One region of the Iodobacter fluviatilis genome, then DNA from elsewhere that is predicted to be linked to it. Evidence: predicted binding sites of a transcription regulator. Region 1 holds the regulator's gene; the other holds the start of a gene.

Region 1 (5,820 bases):
AATCCCATTAATCCAAGCACGGGATTTACCATGACTATCAATATTGCGCCGTATCAATAGCTCCCCACCTTCATCCCCTTGCAAGGCTTCGGCTTCTAACCACGCCAAGGCCGTTTGAGGCACGACAAACCGCGCTTGCAACTCGGCCTTATCAGCCCCATGGCGCACCACCGCGCTTTCTGCCCTCCCCCCCAAAAGCAAGCCCAAAGCATCAATCACAATGGATTTACCCGCGCCCGTTTCCCCCGTTAAGGTCGTCAAGCCAGAGGTAAAATCGAGGACAAGCTCGTCGACGATAACAAATGATTTAAGTGAGATAGAAAGCAGCATGCGCTTTGTTTACACCTTGGTTACAAGTGATGATGAGCGTGAAAAAAGATCTGTAGGCACAGAGATCAAGGAAGCACGCAAAGAAACAGTCTTAAGGCAGGTAATAGTTAATCGCCCCCAAAGGGCTCTCTCTGTCTGCTGCCTTTTATCTTTATCTAGCTCTGCGTTTATAGATCTTTTAAGCTTTTTTAAAAAGTGCGTAGATCTTCGCCTACAAGCGCTCGCCCCAACGCAGTTTCTCGCGCAGCGTATCGTAGTAGTGATAGCTATTGGGGTGTAGTACCCTCAATGTATTGCGGTAGCGGCTAATTAATACACGGTCTTTTTCGTGCAAATTACAGTGCGATTGATTATCAAAATAAACCCGTGCATCTTCCGAGCGAGTCAATAAAAACTCAACTGCACAGGTGTCGTTCACCACAATCGGGCGGTTAGACAAGGATTGTGGGCAAATGGGCACAAGCGCAATGGCGGGTAGGCTAGGGTGCAAAATCGGCCCGCCCGATGCCAGCGCGTAAGCCGTAGAGCCAGTAGGTGTGGAAATAATCAGGCCATCTGAGCGCTGGCTATATACAAAGCGCCCGTCGATAAAGATTTCAAACTCAATCATGCCGCCGGTATTGCCACGGCTAAACACCACATCATTAAACGCCAGAGCGCTATCGATTTCATGGCCATCACGCACCACGGTCGTTTCAAGCAGGATGCGCTCTTCGGGGATGAACTCGCCGTATAGCATTGCAATTATCAGCTCATCCATCTCATCCACTGAAATATCGGTCATAAAGCCCAAACGGCCTTGATTAACACCGACAAGGGGAATGCGATAAGGTGCCAATAAGCGAGCAACACCCAGCATCGTGCCATCTCCACCCAGTACAATCACCAAATCAGCCACTTTACCGATATTATCGCGACTAACCGCCTGGTGCTCGGTGATGCCATGCTCATCCGCAGTGGATTGATCCAAGAATACCTTAACGCCTGCGCGAGCCAGCAGAGCGGCAAGCCGACGAATCGGCTCGTCTAAGGTCGGTGTGCCGGTTCGGCCAACCACGGCAATGGTTTTGAACAGTAGACTATGCATAAGCTTATTAGACCCGAAATTTAATAAAAAAACACCCGCGCACTTTGCTTTAAACTCACTAAAACAACACAACACACTTTGCTTGGATGCAAAAGTCCTTGTAAAACAAAGTAAGATTCGCCATAAACCCTAGCGCCATTGGCCCACATGCTGAACGATCGTTCTCAAATTCTACTTAAAACCCTCGTCGAGCGCTACATTGCCGACGGTCAACCTATTGGCTCAAAAGCCCTGCAGCACTTTTCTGGGCTAGATATTAGCTCAGCCACCATTCGTAATACGATGGTTGATTTAGAAGCACTAGGCTTTGTTGCCAGCCCACATACCTCGGCAGGTAGGATTCCTACCGCCCTAGCTTACCGTGTATTTGTTGATTCATTACTTACAGTGAAAACTTTAGATAAACTCACTATTACCGAACTCACCGAGCAGCTTCCCATCGATAGCCCACAGCGCAGCGTGGCTGCCGCATCGCAAATTTTATCGCAGCTTACTCACTTTGCAGGCATGGTACAAAGCCCAAAGCGCCACGATATTTTGCTCAAGCAAATCGAGTTTATGCAGCTATCAGAGCGCCGTGTGCTGCTGATTTTAGTGACTAGCGATGGCGATGTGCAGAACCGTATTTTGCAAACCGAGCGGCTGTTTAGCGCCAGCGAGCTGATTGAAGCCGCTAATGTACTGAATGAATATTGCTCAGGCAAAACACTTTCGGCACTGACTCATCTGGTACAAAACGAGTTAGTCCGGCTTAAAAGCGATATTGTCAGCCTGATGAATGCCGCCGTCGCCGTCGGTGCCTCTTTGGCAAAACACAGCGATTCCATGATAATTGCAGGTGAGCATCACCTTTTAGGCTTTGGTGATTTATCCTCCAATGTTATTAGAATGCGCCAATTGTTTGCGCTGTTTGAGCAAAAAACAGCGCTGCTGCAGCTGTTAGATCTTGGCAATCACGCTGATGGCGTTAAAATTTATATCGGTGATGAATCTGGCTTGGCCCCCCTAGATGAATGCTCAGTAATTACTGCGCCCTATCGCGTCAATGGTGAGATTGTTGGCACACTAGGCGTGATAGGCCCAAGCAGAATGGATTATCAGCGGGTGATTCCAATTGTAGATATCACCGCACAATTACTTTCTACGGCGCTCTCCCAATAGGGGCACGACATAGCCCCCTTCCACACCTCTCTAAGTGAAAACAATGCATAAATTTCTTCCCCTATTATTAGTTAGCCTGATGGGTTTTGCCCAAGCCGATGAAGCTCTCGTTGCCCGAAAAGACGTGCAGGCCTATATCAAAGCCACCGCAGCTGCTTACCAATTTAGCGAAGAAGAGCTAGTGCAAACGCTAAGCCGCGCTACGCCCAAAAGCAATGTTTTAGATGTTTTAGATCGCCCTTCTACCGCTAGGCCTTGGTATACCTTTCGGGTGAATTTTGTAAACCCAGCGCGCAGCCTAGCGGGAGCCAAATTTTGGCGTGAACACGCCATTGCGATCAAAGAAATTAGCGAGCGCTATGAGGTAGAGCCAGAAGTTATCGTGGCGATTTTAGGGGCCGAAACCAATTACGGCAAAAACACCGGTAGCTTTCATATTTTGGACGTACTGACCACCATTGCCTTTGATTACCCACGCCGTGCCGAGTTCTTCCAAAAAGAGCTCACCGAATTTTTGCTCTTAGCACGCGAAGAAAACGAAGACCCCCTGAGTTTTAAAGGCTCTTACGCTGGAGCCATGGGCTGGCCACAATTTATGCCCTCATCGTTTCGTCAATACGCCGTTGATTACGACCAAAACGGCCACCGCGATATCTGGAACCACCCCAACGATGCCATCGCTAGTGTTGCCCATTATTTAAAAGAGCACGGCTGGCAGCAGGGTAAAACCGCCTACACCGCCGTTAATATCAATGCCGATTTAAGTGAAGTTTTCGCCGATAAATTTAATCTGCACTACAGCGTGGGCGATCTCATGCAAAAAGGCGTGGTACCGATCACCGAGCTAGATACCGCAGAAAAAGCCGTGCTGTTCTCGCTAGAAACCGAGCCTGGTTTTACCCGCCACTTTTTAGGCTTTAATAATTTTTATGTGATTACCCGTTACAACAAAAGCACGCTCTACGCGACGGCCGTGCTGCAACTTTCTGAAAGCATTTTAAAAAGCTATCAAGAAGGCGATGATTTAAGGCCAGCTAAACCCACAAGCAAGCCGGCCAAGAAAAAATGGTAGGGCTAACGCTAATGCTTTAAACAAAGTATTAAGGATTGGCCTAGCAGCCTGTCGGACTTCGACGGTCGAAGCGAAAAATCGCATGATCGAGACCAGATTTTGCCGGATTTGCAGCGCCAATAACGAGTTATTGGTCAAAAATCTGGTGAAATATAGGCCGATCAGGTGATTTTGCAGCTGACTGATGCTAAGTCCGACAGGCTGCTAGACACGCAATACACACCCAAAAAAACCATTCTCACATTGATGCACAAACGGGCACGCCGTGCCCAAATGCATGCACAACAAGGGCCCGCATGAAAGCCAGCATCTTTATTTTGATCGCCATGATTTGGGGTGGATTTCAATTTGGCGTGGAAGGCGCATTCGGCTGCGCCCTGTTGGGTTTTGTGATTTACATTTTTATAAGCAAGCAATCTACCCACCCAGCCCAGGCAAGTAGCCAAGAGCAGACAGCACCAGTGGCTAACGCCAGCGCGCTGAGCCTGAGGCAAAGGGTAGATCAGCTAGAGCAATCCTTGGCGTCTTTGCAGGCAGAAGTTGCGCAAATGAAAGCCTCAGCCCCCGCAAAAACCACAGACCTTGTTAGCATGTCAGACCGTGAAGCCCACATTATTGAGCCAAGCAGCTCAATAATGACTGCGTCTGAAGCACTAACATCAGAACCAAGCATGAGCACGGCGGCTGAAGCACTTCTGCAAGAGCCTAGCAACATCAGTCTTTCTGAAGCCGCCACTAACATTTTTCCAAGCATAGCAACAAGCCCATCTAAGCCAGATACCACACCACTTTCACAAGCCGCCGAGCCGCCCCAAATCCCTAGCCCTCGCCCTGCTGCAGGGCCAAGCTGGCTGGACACCCAATTGAATAACGCTTATCAAATGGCCAAAAACTGGCTATTGGGCGGCAATACCGTGGTGCGGGTTGGGATCTTAATCCTCTTTTTTGGCGTAGCGTTTTTACTAAAATTTGCCGCTGACAACAGCATGCTGCCGGTGGAGTTTCGCTTTGCTGGCACCGCACTCGGTGCTGTTGCCCTCTTGGTGATTGGCTGGCGATTACGGGATAAGCGCCGTGAATACGCGCTGATTATGCAAGGCGGTGGGGTGGGTGTGCTTTACCTCACTGCCTTTACCGCACTCAAGTTTGCAGTAATTCCTGCTGGCTTTGCACTGGCATTCTTAGTGCTCATTGCGGTGTTCTCGGCCATTCTGGCGATTAAACAAGATGCTAGATCGCTGGCCGTGATGGGGATTAGCGGCGGCTTTTTAGCGCCAATTTTAACCTCCACCGGTAGCGGCAGCCATATCGCGCTATTTGGCTATTTTGCGCTGCTAAATGCCGGCATTTTCGCCATTGCTTGGTATAAGACTTGGCGACCGCTGAATTTACTCGGTTTTGTCTTCACCTTTGGTATTGCCACCAGTTGGGGAGCGCTTAAATACCAGCCTGCGCTCTTGGCCAGTACCGAGCCGTTTTTAATTTTGTTTTTCCTATTTTATGTGGGTATTGCCCTGCTCTATGCCCTGCGCCAGCAAATCGCGCTTAAAAGCTATGTAGACGGCACGCTGATTTTTGGCACACCGCTGGCAGCCTTTGGCCTACAGGCTGCGCTAGTGCATGAGATTCAATTTGCACTGGCGGGCAGCGCCGTTGCCCTCTCCGCTTTTTATATCGGCATTGCCCAATCTCTGTGGCAGCGTAAACGGGACGAGCTGCACCTATTATTTGAGGCCATGTTAGCGCTGGGCGTACTGTTTGCCACACTAGCCATACCGCTGGCCTTTGATGCCCGCACCACCGCCGCCAGCTGGGCCGTTGAAGCGGCGGCGATTATCTGGGTGAGCTTACGCCAGCAAAGACTTCGCTCCCTGCTTTGTGCGCTGGTCTTGCAGGCCATTGCCGGCATCGCCTTCTTTAATAAGGCTGGTCCACTCAATGAAAACGCCATTGCCATCCTCAATAGCGGCTATATCGGCGGCCTGATGTTGGCTTTATCTAGCCTATTCAGCGGCTATTTATTGCAAAAAAAAGCGGCGCTGGAATGGTTTAAACCTGGAGCGACCCTCTCACCGTTACTGGCCGCATGGGGATTAATCTGGTGGCTGGGTTCTGGCCTTTATGAGATTGAATCCTTTGTCCTCAGCTCAGAGCAGTATTCAGCCGAGGT
Region 2 (5,820 bases), 1.3 Mb from region 1:
TTTGGCGGCTGCGCAAAACGTTGTTGGCGTGGCTGCGATGCCACACGTTTAGGTCGGGCTAATTTCATTCCGACACCGGTTTAGCGACGCGTTCACCATGCGGTAAAATCACTTGAGTACGGCTTGGGCCTGGAACTTGCATATTTAATTTTTGTGTAGCTTCAGTTTCAATACGTGAATGCATGGCCCAAGTGCTTTGTTCAAGCTGTAATTGTCCCCACTCCACATCTAATTTACGGCTTAGTGCGGCCTCTTTTTGCAGCTCGCCATAAAGTTTGCGGGCCTTGTGCTGGCTGGTAATGAGCGCCAACGCACACACAATTAAAATTGCGAGCAAAAAAAGGTTCAAACGAGTCACAGCGCAATACCCGTCCGCTCTGCCGTACGCAAAATGGCACTGCGTGCACGCGGGTTATCGCTCACTTCTTTGTCGCTGGCACGGATCGGCTTACCAATGATTTTGACCGGTGGTTCGGCAATATCAGCGGCACGCACGGGCAGGCGCGATGGCAGTTTGTCGCCTTGTGCTGCGTCTTGTAAAAAGCGTTTAACGATGCGGTCTTCCAATGAATGGAAAGCAATCACCGAGAAACGCCCACCAGTATTCAACAGCTGCAAAGCTTGCGGCAGGGTTAGCGCAAGCTCCTCAAGTTCGCGATTGATGTAAATCCGTATAGCTTGGAAGGTACGTGTCGCCGGGTTCTGACCCGGCTCGCGACTCTTGACGGCTGTTGCAACAATCTCGGAGAGTTGCCCAGTGGTGAGAATCTGTTTTCCCGCTCGACTTGCAACAATCGCTGCTGCAACCTGTTTAGCAAACCGCTCTTCGCCATAGTCTTTTACTACCTCTGCAATTTCTTTCTCATCGGCTAGGTTCAGCCATTCGGCCGCCGTTGTGCCACGGGTGGTATCCATGCGCATATCCAGCGGTGCGTCAAAACGAAAGCTAAAGCCACGGCTTGCGTCATCTAATTGTGGGGATGACACGCCTAAATCCATTAGCACGCCGTCCACTGCATCAATTCCGCGCAGGTTTAATTCTTTCTGCAAATTCACAAAGCCTTCGTGAACGATGGTAAAGCGCGGATCCGTAATGGTTGTTGCCTCGGCAATCGCCATTAAATCTTTATCAAAAGCGATCAGACGGCCTTCGGGCCCTAGTCTGGAGAGAATGAGCCGCGAATGGCCACCGCGACCAAAGGTGCAGTCAACGTAAGTACCATTTGGCTTGATAGCCAGAGCGTGCACCGCTTCTTCTAATAAAACGGTGGTGTGGATAAGCGTCAAAGCACAAAGTCCTGCATAGCGTTGTTGAGAGCCTTAAGGGCTCTGATATATATCTGTGTCAAAGCACAATGCCTTGCATTTGGTTTGCCAGATCGTCGGGATTGATATCCATAACGGCCTGAATTTGGGCAGCCCAACGGGCTTCATCCCACAGCTCAAATTTATTACCCATGCCCACGAGGGCCACTTCCTTATCTAGGCCCGCCAATTGGCGTAAACGAGGCGGAATTAAAATGCGCCCAGCGTTATCCGGTTCGATCTCTTCGGCATGGCCAACGATAAAACGACGAATAGGCATCTGAGCGCCAGAAAGACGATTAAGTTGGTCGCGTACCGGTAACCAATCAGGTTCTGGGTAAAGCAGCAAGCAGCCCGATGGTTCGGCAGTAATTACCAAACGATTTGCACAGTGTGTCCCGAGCACGTCACGATGCCTGGCAGGGATTGCCAATCGTCCTTTGCTATCGAGATTTACTGAGGCTACGCCGCCAAACATGTATATTTATCCGTTCTGTAAGGGTTAAAACAACACTTTTACCCACTTTTACCCACTACTTCCCACTATAGAGTAAAAAAAAAGAGCGCACAAGCGCCCGTTTTTTAATTGTTCTTTTGATACAATCACTTAGCTCTAAAATACCCAGTGTGCATTTTTCACTTGTTTTATCTTTTATAAGCAAGCATTAAAGCTAAATACTTAATGTAAAGCTTTAACATTTGTATGCAAGAGTGCGTATTTTCCACACAAGACAAATTATTACAATAAATGAAAGAAAAGATATTAAGTATCTGTTTGCTAGGCTTGCTGGTTTATGCGCTTTGGAAGCGGATTAGCCCAGCAATGCGCTCAGAAATAGACCGCAGCATGCGAATTGCAGCCGTTGTTTTGCTGCTTGGGGCCGCTACAGCCTTGTTTTTTCAAGTATATTAAAATACTCAAGCCTAAAGTAGGATGGTTAAGTGGACTGCGCTTGCCTGCAGGGGTAATTGAGTACTGAATAATATTTATTGGCACTACTGTCAGCCATGGTGCTTCTACCCGACTAAAAAATTTTAGGAGAACACCATGCTCATTCGCCCTACTGATCAAATTTTAAGTTCTGAAATCACCCCAGAAGCGCTTTGGTTAAACCGTCGGCAACTGATGACCGGTGCTGCGGCTTTGGGCTTGGCGGTGGCGTTGCCTGCGCAAGCGGCGGGCGAGCTGGTTTATCGTAAGAGCCCTCTCTCGGTTAAAGACGATAAAAACAGCTTTGAGCAAATCACCCAATACAATAATTTCTATGAATTTGGCACGGACAAGGATGATCCCGCCCAAACTGCGGGCAAGCTAAAAACGCGGCCTTGGAATATTGTGATTGAAGGTGAATGTGATAAGCCTCACACATTTTCTATGGATGAGCTTTTAAAAATAGCGCCGCTTGAGGAGCGAATTTATCGCTTGCGCTGTGTAGAAGGCTGGTCGATGGTGATTCCATGGGTGGGTTTCCCTCTTTCAGAGCTGCTAAAGCGGGTTAATCCCACCTCTAAAGCTAAATATGTTGAGTTTATTTCATTAGCAGATAAAGAGCAGATGCCTGGCGTGCAACGAGCGGTGCTAGATTGGCCTTATACCGAAGGCCTGCGTATCGATGAAGCGATGCATCCATTAACCATTATGGCGGTGGGCTTATATGGCAAAGTACTGCCTAATCAAAATGGCGCACCCATCCGAGTGGTAGTGCCGTGGAAATATGGTTTTAAAAGTGCCAAATCCATTGTAAAAATCCGCCTTACTGAAAAACAGCCACAAACTTCATGGAATAAGGCGGGGCCAAATGAATATGGCTTTTATTCCAATGTAAACCCTGAAGTAGACCACCCCCGCTGGAGCCAAGCCACCGAGCGGCGTATTGGCGAGTTTTTTAAGCGCAAAACCTTAATGTTTAATGGCTATGGGGACCAAGTGGCGGGAATGTATAAGGGAATGGATTTGAAGAAGTTGTTTTGAGGGGGTGAAAGTCAAAAAGGTCTGTAGACACAGAAAACACAGATGGGTAAAGCAGCACACTGAGAAAACCATGAGAATGCAAAATGGGTAAATGATCACCCTCACCCTTAAAAGGTTTTTTGTGTGCTCTGTGTTCTCACCGCTCTCTGTGTCTACAGAACTGTTGTAAGATGTTCAGATATAAAAAAACGGAGCCGCTGGCTCCGTTTTTTTATGCTGGCAATAAAGCCTGCTTCATTTTACTGAGGGCTTTGGCCTCAATTTGGCGGATGCGCTCGGCCGATACATTAAACTCTGCAGCTAAATCATGCAGCGTTAAAGACGAGCCTTCGTCGGCTAACCAGCGTGTTTCTACAATCCGGCGGCTGCGCTCGTCTAAGCTGGCCAGTGCCATTTGCAGTCCTTCGGTATGCAGCTTATCGGTAGCACGACGGGCAAGGGTGGCGTCCGGTGCGCTGTCGTGATCGGCAAGCCAATCAATAGGCGCGTAGCCTTCGTCCTCGTTGTCGTCCGAGATCAGCGAAATATCTTGGCCGCTCATCCGCGTTTCCATTTCTAGCACTTCTTCACGTTTTACGCCTAAATCATCGGCGATTTTTTGCGCTTCTGAGGTAGTGAGTGCGGCAAAGCCTGGCTTCATGGAGCGCAGATTAAAGAATAATTTACGTTGAGCTTTGGTGGTGGCAACGCGTACTAAGCGCCAGTTACGCAGCACGTATTCGTGGATTTCAGCTTTAATCCAGTGTACGGCAAAGGAAAACAAGCGTACGCCACGGCCTGGTTCAAAGCGTTTTACCGCCTTCATCAAGCCAATATTGCCTTCTTGGATAAGGTCTGCCTGTGGCAGGCCGTAGCCAGAATAGCCGCGTGCAATCGATACCACGACCCGCAGGTGGGACATGACCAACTGCTTGGCGGCCTCTAGATCATTCTCTTGGCGAAAGCGCTCAGCAAGGTTAATTTCCTCTTCCTGTGAGAGCATAGGCACCGTATTTACACGCTGGATATAGCTCTCGATGCTGTCACCACTAGACAGTACGGGAAGTGTAAGTGCAACTGCCATGTTTAAGTCTCTCCTTGCAAAAACTCTCGTTGATTCTAGCACTCGTATCATGAGAGTGCCAAAATATGACGAAGTTCATTTATTCAGTGACTTGATTCAATCACAGTATAGGGCGGTGAAGCACGGCAATTTTTCCTATCTGGTCCATAGCGTAAATGAATGGCCCAGTGCAGTTCCTTGAATTTTTTAGGTAAATTGCCTCAAATGTCGCCATACCGCAAGCCATGCACCGATAAAGGTAAGCAGGGTGCATAGGCCACATACTATGACGACCGTACTAAAGTCTGGTGACAATAAGCTAAATTTTTGCCCGTACGCGTTGGCTAATTCAAACACAGCTGGGTTTAGGTGCGACAAAATACCTGCCACAATTGCACAAGCAAATAGGCCACCGAGCAAACCTTGCACCATGGCAAAGTAGATAAATGGTCGACGGATAAAGGCATCCGTTGCGCCAATGAGCCGCGCCACCTCAATTTCTTCCTTGCGAGTCAAAATCTGCATGCGAATGGCGTTGCCGGTAATCAGCGCTAGGGCCGTGGCAAGCAATACTACAATCACTTCGAATAACGTTTGGCCTAAGGCGAGTAGTCTTTCTAAACGATGCGCCCACGCCGAATCAAGCTGAATTTCGTCTACGCCAGGCCGAGTTAGCAAGTCTTTTTGCAAGGCTTCTAGCTTAGTGGCTTGGCCATCTTTGCTACTTAAGATAAAAGCATCAGGTAGTGGGTTTTCGCTTAAGCCTGCTAATAAATTGGCGGCTCCAGAGGACGCCTGCATTTCTTTAAGTGCTTCGTCCTTGGCAATAAACCGGCTACTGGCGATACGCGGGTCTTTTTTTAACTGCTCAGCGAGCATGCTCAGGTCTTCTTTGGTGGCGGAATCGCGCATAAAGATCGAAATTTGCGGCTCAATATGAATTTGGCTCGCTACGCTAGAAACACTACTAATAACCAGCCAGAGCGCTAAAGGCAGCGCGGCAGTAATGCCAATCACCAGTAGATTAAGCGCGCTTGAAAAAGGATGGCGAACTAATGCGCCTAAAGTGCGGGCCAGTGATTGGCCATGAAGTCTTAACCAGTGTTTCATATCGCCTCAGGTAGAAAATTGACCGTTTTTTAAACGTAAAATCCGGCGGCCATAATCTGCCATCAGGGTTTCATCGTGTGCGGAGATCACAATGGTGACGCCCACTTGGTGAAAAGATTTAAATAGCTCCAAAATATCGTGAGCGTAATCTCTATCCAAATTAGCGGTTGGCTCATCTGCCAGTAAAATGGCAGGGCGATGCACCACGGCCCGAGCGATGCATAATCGCTGCTGCTCGCCGCCCGATAGCGAAACGGGGTTGAGCTTTTCTTTGCCGGTGAGACCAACCTTATCGAGTGCTGCCAAAACGCGGCGGCGGCCTTCTTTATGATTAAAGCCAATAATGTCGAGCGGCAAGCTGACGTTATCTAATACTGTGCGATCAAATAGT

What was found. Region 1 encodes HrcA, which represses chaperone genes, less so after heat shock. Its sites were predicted from a motif close to ATTAGCACTCGNNNNNNNCGAGTGCTAAT; they were not measured.
Region 2: rpoH (RNA polymerase sigma factor RpoH) is a predicted target of HrcA. The motif match lies at 4,375-4,403, and genes of this name have one in related genera.

What each region holds. Positions count from the first base shown of each region.
Region 1 is NZ_CP025781.1:308,787-314,606, forward strand. It holds gene recN (DNA repair protein RecN) at 1-330, opposite strand, end outside; gene C1H71_RS01430 (NAD kinase) at 542-1,417, opposite strand; gene hrcA (heat-inducible transcriptional repressor HrcA) at 1,565-2,578, shown strand; gene mltB (lytic murein transglycosylase B) at 2,622-3,650, shown strand; gene C1H71_RS01445 (DUF2339 domain-containing protein) at 3,947-5,820, shown strand, end outside.
Region 2 is NZ_CP025781.1:1,625,211-1,631,030, reverse strand. It holds gene C1H71_RS07300 (peptidoglycan D,D-transpeptidase FtsI family protein) at 1-68, opposite strand, end outside; gene ftsL (cell division protein FtsL) at 65-358, opposite strand; gene rsmH (16S rRNA (cytosine(1402)-N(4))-methyltransferase RsmH) at 355-1,287, opposite strand; gene mraZ (division/cell wall cluster transcriptional repressor MraZ) at 1,346-1,783, opposite strand; gene C1H71_RS22105 (protein MIGRI) at 2,054-2,218, shown strand; gene msrP (protein-methionine-sulfoxide reductase catalytic subunit MsrP) at 2,354-3,277, shown strand; gene rpoH (RNA polymerase sigma factor RpoH) at 3,489-4,340, opposite strand; gene ftsX (permease-like cell division protein FtsX) at 4,527-5,429, opposite strand; gene ftsE (cell division ATP-binding protein FtsE) at 5,436-5,820, opposite strand, start outside.